Regions from separate parts of the Streptomyces sp. NBC_00988 genome, predicted to be linked through region 2. Evidence: riboswitches for the same ligand, from Rfam matches in the RefSeq annotation. Region 2 holds a riboswitch; the other holds the start of a gene.
What was found. A riboswitch is a leader RNA that binds a small molecule or an ion and turns the genes downstream of it on or off. The one in region 2 is predicted to bind cobalamin.

Region 1: another riboswitch for cobalamin. It lies ahead of OG496_RS16220 (cobalamin biosynthesis protein); the one in region 2 lies ahead of metE (5-methyltetrahydropteroyltriglutamate--homocysteine S-methyltransferase).

Annotation. Positions count from the first base shown of each region.
Region 1 is NZ_CP108730.1:3,562,271-3,568,013, forward strand. Features, by position in the region: gene OG496_RS16200 (class II aldolase/adducin family protein) at 252-995, opposite strand; gene OG496_RS16205 (lysozyme) at 1,192-2,007, shown strand; gene OG496_RS16210 (inorganic phosphate transporter) at 2,106-3,368, shown strand; gene OG496_RS16215 (hypothetical protein) at 3,403-3,624, shown strand; cobalamin riboswitch at 3,759-3,901, shown strand; gene OG496_RS16220 (cobalamin biosynthesis protein) at 4,001-4,942, shown strand; gene OG496_RS16225 (cobyric acid synthase) at 4,939-5,743, shown strand, end outside.
Region 2 is NZ_CP108730.1:9,483,224-9,488,966, reverse strand. Features, by position in the region: gene scpA (methylmalonyl-CoA mutase) at 1-1,328, shown strand, start outside; gene meaB (methylmalonyl Co-A mutase-associated GTPase MeaB) at 1,325-2,308, shown strand; cobalamin riboswitch at 2,420-2,646, shown strand; gene metE (5-methyltetrahydropteroyltriglutamate--homocysteine S-methyltransferase) at 2,788-5,106, shown strand; gene OG496_RS42930 (histidine phosphatase family protein) at 5,229-5,743, shown strand, end outside.

The DNA of each region.
Region 1 (5,743 bases), 5.9 Mb from region 2:
GTGTTGAGCGGGGGGTGTGTCGGGGCGGGGTGTTTCGGTGGCGGTGGGAGGGGCGGTGTCGGTGGGGCGGGTGCTACTGGGGGGCCGGGCGGAGGTGTGCGGAGGCCGGGATGTCTAGGTGGGCGGCAGGGACAGAACGGGTGAGCGCGGGGGCCGCTCGGAGTGCCGGGCGCAGGTATCCGCGGGCCGAGATGTCCCGGTGATCCTCGCCACGTGCTCTCCCCTCCCCCTCACTTCCACCGACCTCCCCCTCACCCCGCCGCGCGCCCCCGCTGCCCATACCCCCGCAACCGCTCCCCCGCCTCCGCCACCTGTTCCCCCGTCAGCAGCGTCGGCGACAGCCCCGGCACCGATGACGCCGTCAGCCACAGCCGGCACATCCACTCCAGCTGGGCCGTGCGGTCGAAGGCCTGGTCCAGGGAGTCGCCGTAGGCGATCGTGCCGTGGTTCTGGAGGAGGCAGGCGGAGCGGTCCGCCAGTGCCTGGAGCATGTTCTCGGCCAACTCCTCCGTGCCGTATGTCGCATACGGGGCAACCCGGACCGGGCCCCCGAGCGCGCCGGACATGTAGTGGACCGAGGGGAGTTCGGGGACGAGGGTCGAGACGGCCGTCGCGTGGACGGCGTGGGTGTGGACGACGGCGTGGGCGTCAGTGCTGCGGTAGACGGCGAGATGCATGGGGAGTTCGCTCGTCGGGAGCAGGGTGCCGAGGACCTGCCGGCCGTCGAGGTCGACGCCGACCGTGTCGGCGGGTGCGAGGCGGTCGTAGGGGACGCCCGACGGTGTGACCAGGACCGTGTCGCCGACGCGCACCGAGACGTTTCCGGAGGTGCCGACGACGAGGCCGTCGGAGACCGTCCGGCGGGCGGTCGTGACGAGCGCGCCCCAGGCGTGCGCCTCCTCGGCGCGCACACTCCTCCTCCGCGCCTCCCCCACAACTCCCGCGCTCTCCCGGGCGCCCCGCCCGTCCCACTGGTCCCGCCGTTGCTCAGCCATGCCGCGATCCTGTCAGCCGGTGCCCCAACGCACGTTCGGGCGAAGGCACTTTAGGCCGGAAGCCTCGCATCCGAAAGATGACATATGGGCGTTAATCGCCCACTCCGGCCGCTTGGCCGGAGACCGACCGGCGTTGACGGATCTTCCAATAACCTCTGGGAGATTTGTCGTGCACGCCGCCATTCCCGGGGGAAACATGGCCCGTGATCGCAAACCGTCCCTGACCCGCGTCCGCACCCGCACCCGCACCGGCATCCGCCTCCGCCCCCACCCCCGCGCCCGCCTCGCCGCGGCCGCCGTCGCCGCGCTCACCGTCGGCGCGACCACCCTCGCGCTCGCCGAGATCCCGGCCGCCGCCGCAGGCATCGCCGCGAGCGCGACGAAGGGCCACGACGTCTCCTCGCACCAGAAGAACGTCAACTGGCCGAGCGCGAAGGCGAAGGGCGCCACGTTCGTCTACGTCAAGGCGACCGAGTCGACGACCTACCGCAACCCGTACTTCAGCCAGCAGTACGACGGCGCCCGCAAGGCCGGCATCATCCGCGGCGCGTACCACTTCGCCCTGCCGGACAGGTCGTCGGGCGCGAGCCAGGCCGCGTACTTCGTGGCGCACGGCGGCGACTGGAAGGCGGACGGCTGGACGCTGCCGCCCGCGCTGGACATCGAATACAACCCGTACGACAAGAAGCACGGCTGCTACGGCCTGAGCAAGGCCAAGATGGTCAGCTGGATCAAGGCCTTCAGCGCCGAGGTGAACCGGGAGACCGGCCGCCGTCCGGTGATCTACACGACCACCCTGTGGTGGAAGACCTGCACGGGCGACAACAGCTCCCTGGCCTCGACACACGCGCTGTGGATCGCCCGCCACGCGTCGGCGGACGCGGGCTCGCTGCCCGCCGGATGGTCGTACTGGACCTTCTGGCAGTACGACAACAGCGGGAGCCTGCCGGGTGACCAGAATCTCTTCAACGGGACGGTGAGCCAGCTGCGGAAGTTCGCCCGCGGATACTAGGCAATCCGGACACCACCGATACCCCCTCAGTTCATCTTCCGTTCACCCAGATTGCCTACGGTCAACGCGCCGATGACTTCGAACGATTGCCTGGGTAAATGGAAAGCTTCTCGCTGATCCTCGCGATTGTGGTGATCACCGCACTCGCGTTCGATTTCACGAACGGTTTCCACGACACGGCCAACGCGATGGCCACCACCATCTCGACCGGTGCGCTCAAGCCCAAGGTCGCGGTGGCCATGTCGGCCACCCTCAACCTGGTGGGCGCTTTTCTGTCCGTGGAGGTCGCCAACACGATCTCCAAGGGGCTCGTCGATGAGAGCGGCATCCGTCCCGAGGTCATTTTCGCCGCCCTCGTCGGCGCGATCCTCTGGAACCTGGTGACCTGGCTCGTCGGCCTGCCGTCCAGTTCCTCGCACGCCCTGATGGGCGGTCTGATCGGCGCCACCATCGCCTCGGCCGGCACCGGCGCGGTCCACGGCGACGTCCTGGTCACCAAGGTCCTGCTCCCGGCGGTCGCCGCCCCGGTCGTCGCGGGCATCGCGGCGATGCTCGCCACCCGCTTCTCCTACGCCCTGAGCCGCAACGCGGGCGGCAAGGCCGCCGACAAGGGCTTCCGCGTCGGCCAGATCGCCTCCGCCGGACTGGTCTCGCTGGCCCACGGCACGAACGACGCGCAGAAGACGATGGGCATCATCACCCTCGCCCTGATCGCCGGCGGCTCCATCGCCCCCGACTCGGACCCGCCCACCTGGGTCATCCTCTCCGCGGGCCTCGCCATCGCGATGGGCACCTACATCGGCGGCTGGCGCATCATCCGCACGATGGGCAAGGGCCTGACCGACCTCCAGCCGCAGCAGGGCTTCGCCGCCCAGACCAGCGCGGCCGCGGTCATCCTGGCCTCGTCGCACATCGGCTTCTCGCTCTCCACCACGCACGCCGTCTCCGGCTCGGTGATGGGCGCGGGCCTCGGCCGCAAGGGCGGTGTCGTCCGCTGGTCGACCGCCACCCGGATGTTCGTCGCCTGGGGTCTGACGCTGCCGGCCGCCGCGCTGGTCGGCGCGCTCGCCGAGTCCGTGACCGACCTCGGCGACTGGGGCACCGCGCTGGTGGCCGTCTTCCTGGTCGCCTCCAGCACCGGCATCTGGCTGCTCTCCCGCCGCCAGGTCGTCGACGCCTCGAACGTCAACGAGGTCGACGAACCGGCCGGCGTGGTGACCACCGCGATCGCCGCCGTGACCCCGCCGCCCCCGTCGGTAGCCCTCTCTGAGGGTCTGACGGCGACGATCCCCTCGCCGCCCGTGAACCCGGCCCCCATCGTGCAGTCCGACCCGGCGACACCGCCGGCCGCCGCCGTCTGAGCCCCGCGCCCCGGACACGAAGGAACGAATCAGCATGCACATCGACTGGGCAGCCCTCGGCTCCGTCTTCGGCGTCAGCCTCGTCGCCACCGTCTCCCTGGTGGCCGTCTTCACCCTCGGCATCGTCGGCCTCTCCCGCCGCGAACGCGCCACCGCCCAGGGCGACTCCGCGCCTCTCGCCCTGACCGGCGCGTACGCCTGCTTCGCGGCCTGCGCGGCGGCGGTGGCGTACGGGATCTATCTGATCGTGGCCTGACCGGCCGCCAGTTGAACGGAACGTGGGGTGCGGGACGGATCGCCGTCCCGCACCCCACGTCCGCGTGACCCCTCCGCCCCCTCGCGTGTGGGCATCAGCACACTCCGTCCCCGCAGGTCAACAGCAAGTTGACGGCCCTTCCAACAGCATGGTGGACTGCCGGAGCCATATACGGCGGCAGGAGAGGAAGCCGGTGCGAATCCGGCGCGGTCCCGCCACTGTCACCGGGGTAGACACCCCCGGGAGCCAGGAACTCTCACCGCCGGTCTCGTCGAACCAGGGCGTGGACACCCTGAGTGAGGACATATCGCCATGCTCGGCTGCCGTTCGAGGTCCCGTACCCACGCAGTGCCCGCCCCAGCGATCGGCTGAGCCGATGCGTGCCGATCGCGTCTTCGCGTACGGCGCCGCCGCCGGCCTCCTCGGCGACCACCTGCTCGGCGATCCCCGCCGCGGGCATCCGGTCGCCGCCTTCGGCCGTGCCGCCGGCGCCGTGGAACGCCTGCTGTGGCGCGACCACCGGGGCTGGGGCGCCCTGCACACCGCCGTGTGCGTGGGTGGCACCATCACCCTCGCCGCCGCGGCCACTTCGGCCCTACGACCGTCCCGTACGGCCTCTGCCGCCCTCACCGCCGCCGCCACCTGGGCCGTCGTCGGCGGGACCTCCCTCGCGCGCGAGGCCGGGGTCGTCGGGCGGGCGCTGGAGGCCGGGGACATCGACGCCGCACGGGCGCGCCTGCCGCACCTCTGCGGGCGGGACCCGCAGGCCCTCGACGCCGACGGGATCGCCCGGGCCGTCGTCGAGTCCGTCGCCGAGAACACCTCCGACGCTGTCGTCGGCGCCCTGGTCTGGGGCGGCATCGCGGGCGTCCCGGGCCTGCTCGGGTTCCGGGCCGTGAACACGCTCGACGCCATGGTCGGCCACAAGTCGGCCAAGTACCGCCGCTACGGCTGGGCTTCGGCCCGCCTCGACGACGTCGCCGGCTGGCCGGGCGCCCGCCTCACCGCCGCCCTCGCGACCGTCGCGGGCGGCGACCCGCGCGGAGCCGCCCGCGCCTGGCGCACCGACGCCCGCAAACACCCCAGCCCCAACGCCGGCCCCGTGGAGGCCTCCTTCGCGGGCGCCCTCGGCGTGCGCCTCGGCGGGACGCTCTCCTACGGCGGCCGGGTCGAGCACCGGCCCGTGCTCAACGGAGACGGTCGCCCCGTCGCCGTACCGGACATCGCGCGTGCCGTACGGCTGTCCCGGCGGGTCGGTCTGCTCGCGCTCGGGGTCAGTGTCGCCGGGCGGTTGCTCGTGAAGGGACGGAAGTCATGAGCGGCGGCGGGCTGTTGGTGGCCGGCACCACCTCGGACGCCGGCAAGAGTGTCGTGACCGCCGGGATCTGCCGGTGGCTGGTGCGGCAGGGCGTGAAGGTCGCGCCGTTCAAGGCACAGAACATGTCGCTGAACTCGTTCGTGACGCGCGAGGGCGCCGAGATCGGGCGGGCGCAGGCCATGCAGGCGCAGGCGTGCCGGATCGAGCCGACCGCGCTGATGAATCCCGTGCTGCTGAAGCCGGGCAGCGACCGCACCAGCCAAGTCGTGCTGATGGGCAGGCCCGTTGGCGAGATGAGTGCCCGTGGCTATCACGGCGGGCGGCAAGAGGCCCTGCTCGGCACGGTGTTGGACTGTCTCGCCGAGTTGCGGGGCACGTATGACGCGGTGATCTGTGAGGGGGCCGGTTCGCCCGCCGAGATCAATCTGCGGCGGACCGACATCGTGAACATGGGCATCGCGCGCAATGCCCGACTGCCCGTGCTCGTGGTCGGCGACATCGACCGCGGGGGCGTCTTCGCCTCCTTCTTCGGGACCGTCGCGCTGCTCAGCCCCGAGGACCAGGCGTTCGTCGCCGGGTTCCTCGTCAACAAGTTCCGCGGCGATGTGTCGCTGCTGGAACCGGGGTTGGAGATGCTGCTCGGCCTCACCGGGCGGCGGACGTACGGCGTGCTGCCGTTCCGGCACGGGCTCGGGATCGACGAGGAGGACGGGCTGCGCATCTCGTCGCGCGGCACCGTGCGCGAGTCGAACACCGCGCCGCCGGTCGGCGAGGACGTGCTGCGGGTCGCCGTCTGCGCGA
Region 2 (5,743 bases):
GGCTGTCCTTCTTCTGGGCGATCGGCATGAACTTCTTCATGGAGATCGCCAAGATGCGCGCGGCCCGCCTCCTGTGGGCCAAGCTGGTCAAGCAGTTCGACCCGCAGAACGCCAAGTCCCTCTCCCTGCGCACCCATTCACAGACATCGGGCTGGTCGCTGACCGCGCAGGACGTCTTCAACAACGTCACGCGCACCTGCGTAGAAGCCATGGCGGCAACACAGGGACACACCCAGTCGCTGCACACCAACGCCCTGGACGAGGCCCTCGCCCTCCCGACCGACTTCTCGGCGCGCATCGCCCGCAACACCCAGCTCCTCATCCAGCAGGAGTCCGGCACGACCCGGGTCATCGACCCGTGGGGCGGCAGCGCGTACGTCGAGAAGCTGACCTACGACCTCGCGCGCCGGGCCTGGCAGCACATCGAGGAGGTCGAGGCGGCGGGCGGCATGGCCAAGGCCATCGACGCGGGCATCCCGAAGCTCCGCATCGAGGAGGCCGCGGCCCGCACCCAGGCCCGCATCGACTCCGGCCGCCAGCCGGTCATCGGCGTCAACAAGTACCGCGTGGAGACCGACGAGGAGATCGACGTCCTCAAGGTCGACAACTCCTCCGTACGCACCCAACAGATCCAGAAACTACGGCGGTTGCGCGCCGAGCGCGACGAACAGGCCACCCAGGACGCCCTGCACGCCCTGACCCGGGCAGCGGGCGGTGAGGGCAACCTCCTGGAGCTGGCGGTGGACGCGGCCCGCGCGAAGGCGACGGTCGGCGAGATCTCCGACGCGCTGGAGAAGGTGTACGGGCGGCACGCGAGCCAGATCCGTACGATCGCCGGTGTGTACCGCACCGAAGCCGGCGACTCCCCGTCCGTAGAACGCACCCGGACCCTCGTGGCCGCGTTCGAGGAGGCCGAGGGCCGCCGCCCCCGCATCCTGGTCGCCAAGATGGGCCAGGACGGCCACGACCGCGGCCAGAAGGTGATCGCCACCGCCTTCGCCGACCTCGGCTTCGACGTCGACGTCGGCCCGCTGTTCCAGACCCCGGGCGAGGTGGCCCGCCAGGCCGTCGAGGCGGACGTGCACATCGTCGGGGTCTCCTCGCTCGCCGCCGGACACCTCACCCTCGTACCGGCGTTGAAGGAATCGCTCGCCGAAGAGGGCCGCGAGGACATCATGATCGTGGTCGGCGGAGTCATCCCGCCGCAGGACGTCCCCACCCTCCTGGAGATGGGCGCGGCGGCCGTGTTCCCGCCCGGGACGGTGATCCCGGACGCGGCCCACGACCTGGTGCGACGCCTGGCCGCCGACCTCGGGCACACCCTGTGATCGAGGTCGACACCTATGTGAAGGGCGTGCTCGACGGCAAGCGGGCCCTGGTGGCCCGTGCCATCACCCTCGTCGAGTCGACCAAGCCCCAACACCGGGTCATGGCCCAGGAGTTGCTGACCGAACTGCTCCCGCACAGCGGCCAGGCCCGCCGGATCGGCATCAGCGGCGTACCGGGCGTCGGCAAGTCGACGTTCATCGACGCCTTCGGCACGCTGCTGACCTCGCAGGGCTTCCGGGTCGCGGTGCTGGCCGTGGACCCGTCGTCGACCCGCACGGGCGGCTCGATCCTCGGCGACAAGACCCGCATGGAACGCCTGGCCGTGGACCCGGCGGCCTTCGTCCGCCCCTCCCCCACCGCCGGCACCCTCGGCGGCGTCGCGAAGGCGACCCGCGAGTCGATCGTGGTGATGGAAGCGGCGGGCTACGACGTCGTCCTCGTGGAGACGGTAGGCGTGGGCCAGTCGGAAACGGCGGTCGCGAACATGGTCGACTCCTTCCTGTTGCTGACCCTGGCCCGCACCGGCGACCAACTACAGGGCATCAAGAAGGGCGTCCTGGAGCTGGCGGACGTCATCGCCGTCAACAAGGCGGACGGCCCGCACGAGCGCGACGCGAAGAGCGCGGCACGTGAACTGGCGGGCGCGCTAAGGCTGATGCATCCCGCCGACGCGGCCTGGACCCCACCGGTACTGAGCTGCAGCGCACGCGAGGGCACGGGCCTGGACACGGTCTGGGAGCGCCTGGAACAACACCGTTCGCTGCTGGACTCCACGGGCCGCCTGGCCGCGAAGCGCCGCGAGCAGCAGGTGGATTGGACCTGGACGATGGTCCGAGACGAACTCCTGGGCCGTCTGCACGCCGACCCGACGGTGCGCGCTCTCGCCCCGGACCTGGAACGCCAGGTTCGCGAGGGCGAGTTGACAGCAACCCTGGCGGCAGAACAGATCCTGCGAGCCTTCGGCATCCCGCCCAACTGACCCAACCTGTTTTCAGGGGCGCGGGGCTGTATCGATGTGCGGCTCCGCCACGTGAGCGCGACCAGCCCCCGGCCGGCACCCAAAAAATCGACGCATCCACCCCAGACCCTTTAGGCTGGCCGCGCAGCTGGTTCGCCCCGTCAGCCAGACGGAACGCGTCGCAAGAGGGAACCCGGTGAAATTCCGGGACTGCCCCGCAGCGGTAAGCGGGAACGACCGCCGTCATACGCACTGGGCCCCGCAACAGGACCTGGGAAGCGACGGCCAGTAGGTGTCCTCCGGTTCGCAGGAGGCCGTGCCCGCAAGTCCGAAGACCTGCCACCTGCCCGCACGCGAAGCATTCGCGCGCGGAATCCCGGTGACCTCGTGGGCGGGTCGGCGTACACATCGGCGGACACAACAACCCTCCGATCTGGCGTTCCTTCGCGCTCACGTCCCGACACCGGGATCCAGGGAGATATCTCGCGAAGGAGATTTCCGTGACACCGAAGTCCGCAGCCGCGGCAGCACGGGCAACCGTCTACGGCTACCCCCGCCAGGGCAGGGGCCGGGAACTCAAGAAGGCCATCGAGGGCTACTGGAAGGCCCGCGTCGACGCCGACACCCTCCGCACCACCGCCGCCGAACTGCGCCGCACCAACTGGCGGCAACTGACGGACGCCGGCATCCACGAGGTCCCGACCGGCGACTTCTCGTACTACGACCACGTCCTCGACACCACCGTCATGGTCGGCGCGATCCCCGAACGCCACCGCGCCGCCGTCGAACTCGACGCGCTGGACGGGTACTTCGCGATGGCGCGCGGCACGCAGGACGTGGCGCCGCTGGAGATGACGAAGTGGTTCGACACCAACTACCACTATCTGGTGCCCGAGTTGGGCCCGGACACCGTCTTCACCACCGACTCCACCAAGCAGGTGGCGGAGTTGAAGGAGGCCCTCGCCCTGGGCCTGACCGCCCGCCCGGTGCTCGTCGGCCCGGTCACCTACCTCCTGCTCGCCAAGCCCGCACCCGGCGTGCCCACGGACTTCGATCCGCTGACCCTCCTGGACCGGCTGCTGCCCGTGTACGCCGAGGTCCTCGCCGACCTCCGTGCGGCGGGCGCGGAGTGGGTGCAGCTCGACGAGCCCGCCCTGGTCCAGGACCGCACCCCGGCCGAACTGAGCGCCACCACCCGCGCCTACCGCGACCTCGGCGCCCTCACCGACCGGCCGAAGCTGCTCGTCGCCTCCTACTTCGACCGGCTCGGCGACGCGTTGCCGGTCCTCGCGAAGGCGCCCGTGGAGGGCCTCGCGCTCGACTTCACCGAGTCCGCCGCCGCCAACCTGGACGCCCTCGCCGCCGTCGGCGGACTGCCCGGCAAGCGGCTGGTCGCCGGTGTGGTCAACGGCCGTAACGTCTGGGTCAACGACCTCACCAAGTCCCTTGCCACACTGGGCACGTTGCTCGGTCTCGCCGACCGGGTCGATGTGGCCGCCTCCTGCTCGCTGCTGCACGTGCCGCTCGACGCAGCCGCCGAGCGGGACATCGAGCCGCAGATCCTGCGCTGGCTCGCGTTCGCGCGGCAGAAGACCGGCGAGATCGTCACGCTCGCCAAGGGCCTGGCCCAGGGCACCGACACGATCGCCGCCGAACTCGCCGCCAACCGGGCCGACTTGGCCTCCCGCGCCGGTTCGGCACTCACCCGCGATCCCGCCGTGCGGACCCGGGCCGCCGCGGTCACGGACACCGACGCCCGCCGCTCCCGGCCGTACGCCGAGCGGACCGCGTCGCAGCGCGCGCATCTCGGGCTGCCGCCGCTGCCGACGACCACGATCGGTTCGTTCCCGCAGACCGCCGAACTACGCACCGCGCGGGCCGACTTGAGGGCGCGGCGGATCGACACGGCCGGTTACGAGGAGCGCATCAAGGCGGAGATCGGCGAGGTCATCTCCTACCAGGAGAAGACCGGCCTCGACGTCCTCGTGCACGGCGAGCCCGAACGCAACGACATGGTCCAGTACTTCGCCGAGCAGCTGACGGGCTACCTCGCCACGCAGCACGGCTGGGTCCAGTCGTACGGCACCCGTTACGTCCGCCCGCCGATCCTGGCCGGCGACATCTCCCGCCCCGAACCGATGACGGTCCGCTGGACGACGTACGCCCAGTCGCTCACCTCGCGCCCGGTCAAGGGCATGCTCACCGGGCCGGTCACCATGCTCGCCTGGTCCTTCGTCCGCGACGACCAGCCGCTCGGCGACACCGCCCGGCAGGTCGCACTCGCCCTGCGCGACGAGGTCAACGACCTTGAGACGGCCGGGACTTCGGTCATCCAGGTCGACGAACCCGCCCTGCGCGAGACCCTCCCGCTGCGCGCGGCGGACCGGGGGGCGTATCTCGCCTGGGCCACGGAGGCGTTCCGGCTGACCACCGCCGGCGTCCGTCCGGAGACGCAGGTCCACACCCACATGTGCTACGCCGAGTTCGGCGACATCGTGCGGGCCATCGACGACCTCGACGCGGACGTCATCAGCCTGGAGGCGGCCCGCTCGCACATGCAGGTCGCGCGGGAACTCGCCGAGCACGGTTATCCGCGCGAGGCGGGACCGGGTGTCTACGACATCCACTCCCCGCGCGTGCCGAGCACGGCCGAGGCAGCGGCCTTGCTGCGCAAGGGACTTGAGGCCATCCCGGCGGAGCGGCTGTGGGTCAACCCGGACTGCGGTCTGAAGACCCGCGGCTGGCCCGAGACCCGCGCGTCCCTGGAGAACCTGGTCGCCGCGGCTCGCACGGTTCGTGAGGAGCTGGCCGGGTCCTGACCCGATGGTGGTGGGGCGGCCGGGGGGACACCCTCCCGGCCGCCCCCGCCGTGAGGTGCGTGGGAGACGATGACCCGCACAGCCAGCAGATCCCGCACAGCCCGCAGAACTGGAGCGCCGAAGTGACCAGCCGCATCACCTTGATCTCGCCGGCGATGAACCGGTCCCTGCGGGAGACCCGGTTCGACGACGGCAGCCCGCTCGACCCGAGCGGTACGGCTCGCGCCGCGTCCGTCGCTGGTTCGCTCCGCTCGGTCGACCGGGTGCTGGTCTCGCCCACCGTGCGGTGCCGCGAGACGGCGTCCGCGCTGGGCCTCTCGGCCGTGGCGGAGCCGGAGTTGGCGGGGCTGGACATGGGGCGCTGGCGGGGGCTGACCCTCGACGAGGTGATGGCTCGGGAGCCGGACGCGGTGATGGCCTGGCTGACGGACCCGGACGCGGTGCCTCATGGCGGGGAGTCGGTGCGGGCGCTGCGCGAGCGGGCGGCGGGGTGGCTGGACGTGGCGGGCGGGCTGGAGGGCGGGACGCTTGCGATCGTTGAGCAGGAGTTCGTGCGGGCCGTCGCGGTCACGGTCCTCGACGCGCCTGGGCCCGCGTTCTGGCGGCTTGACGTGCCGCCGCTGACTGCGACCGACCT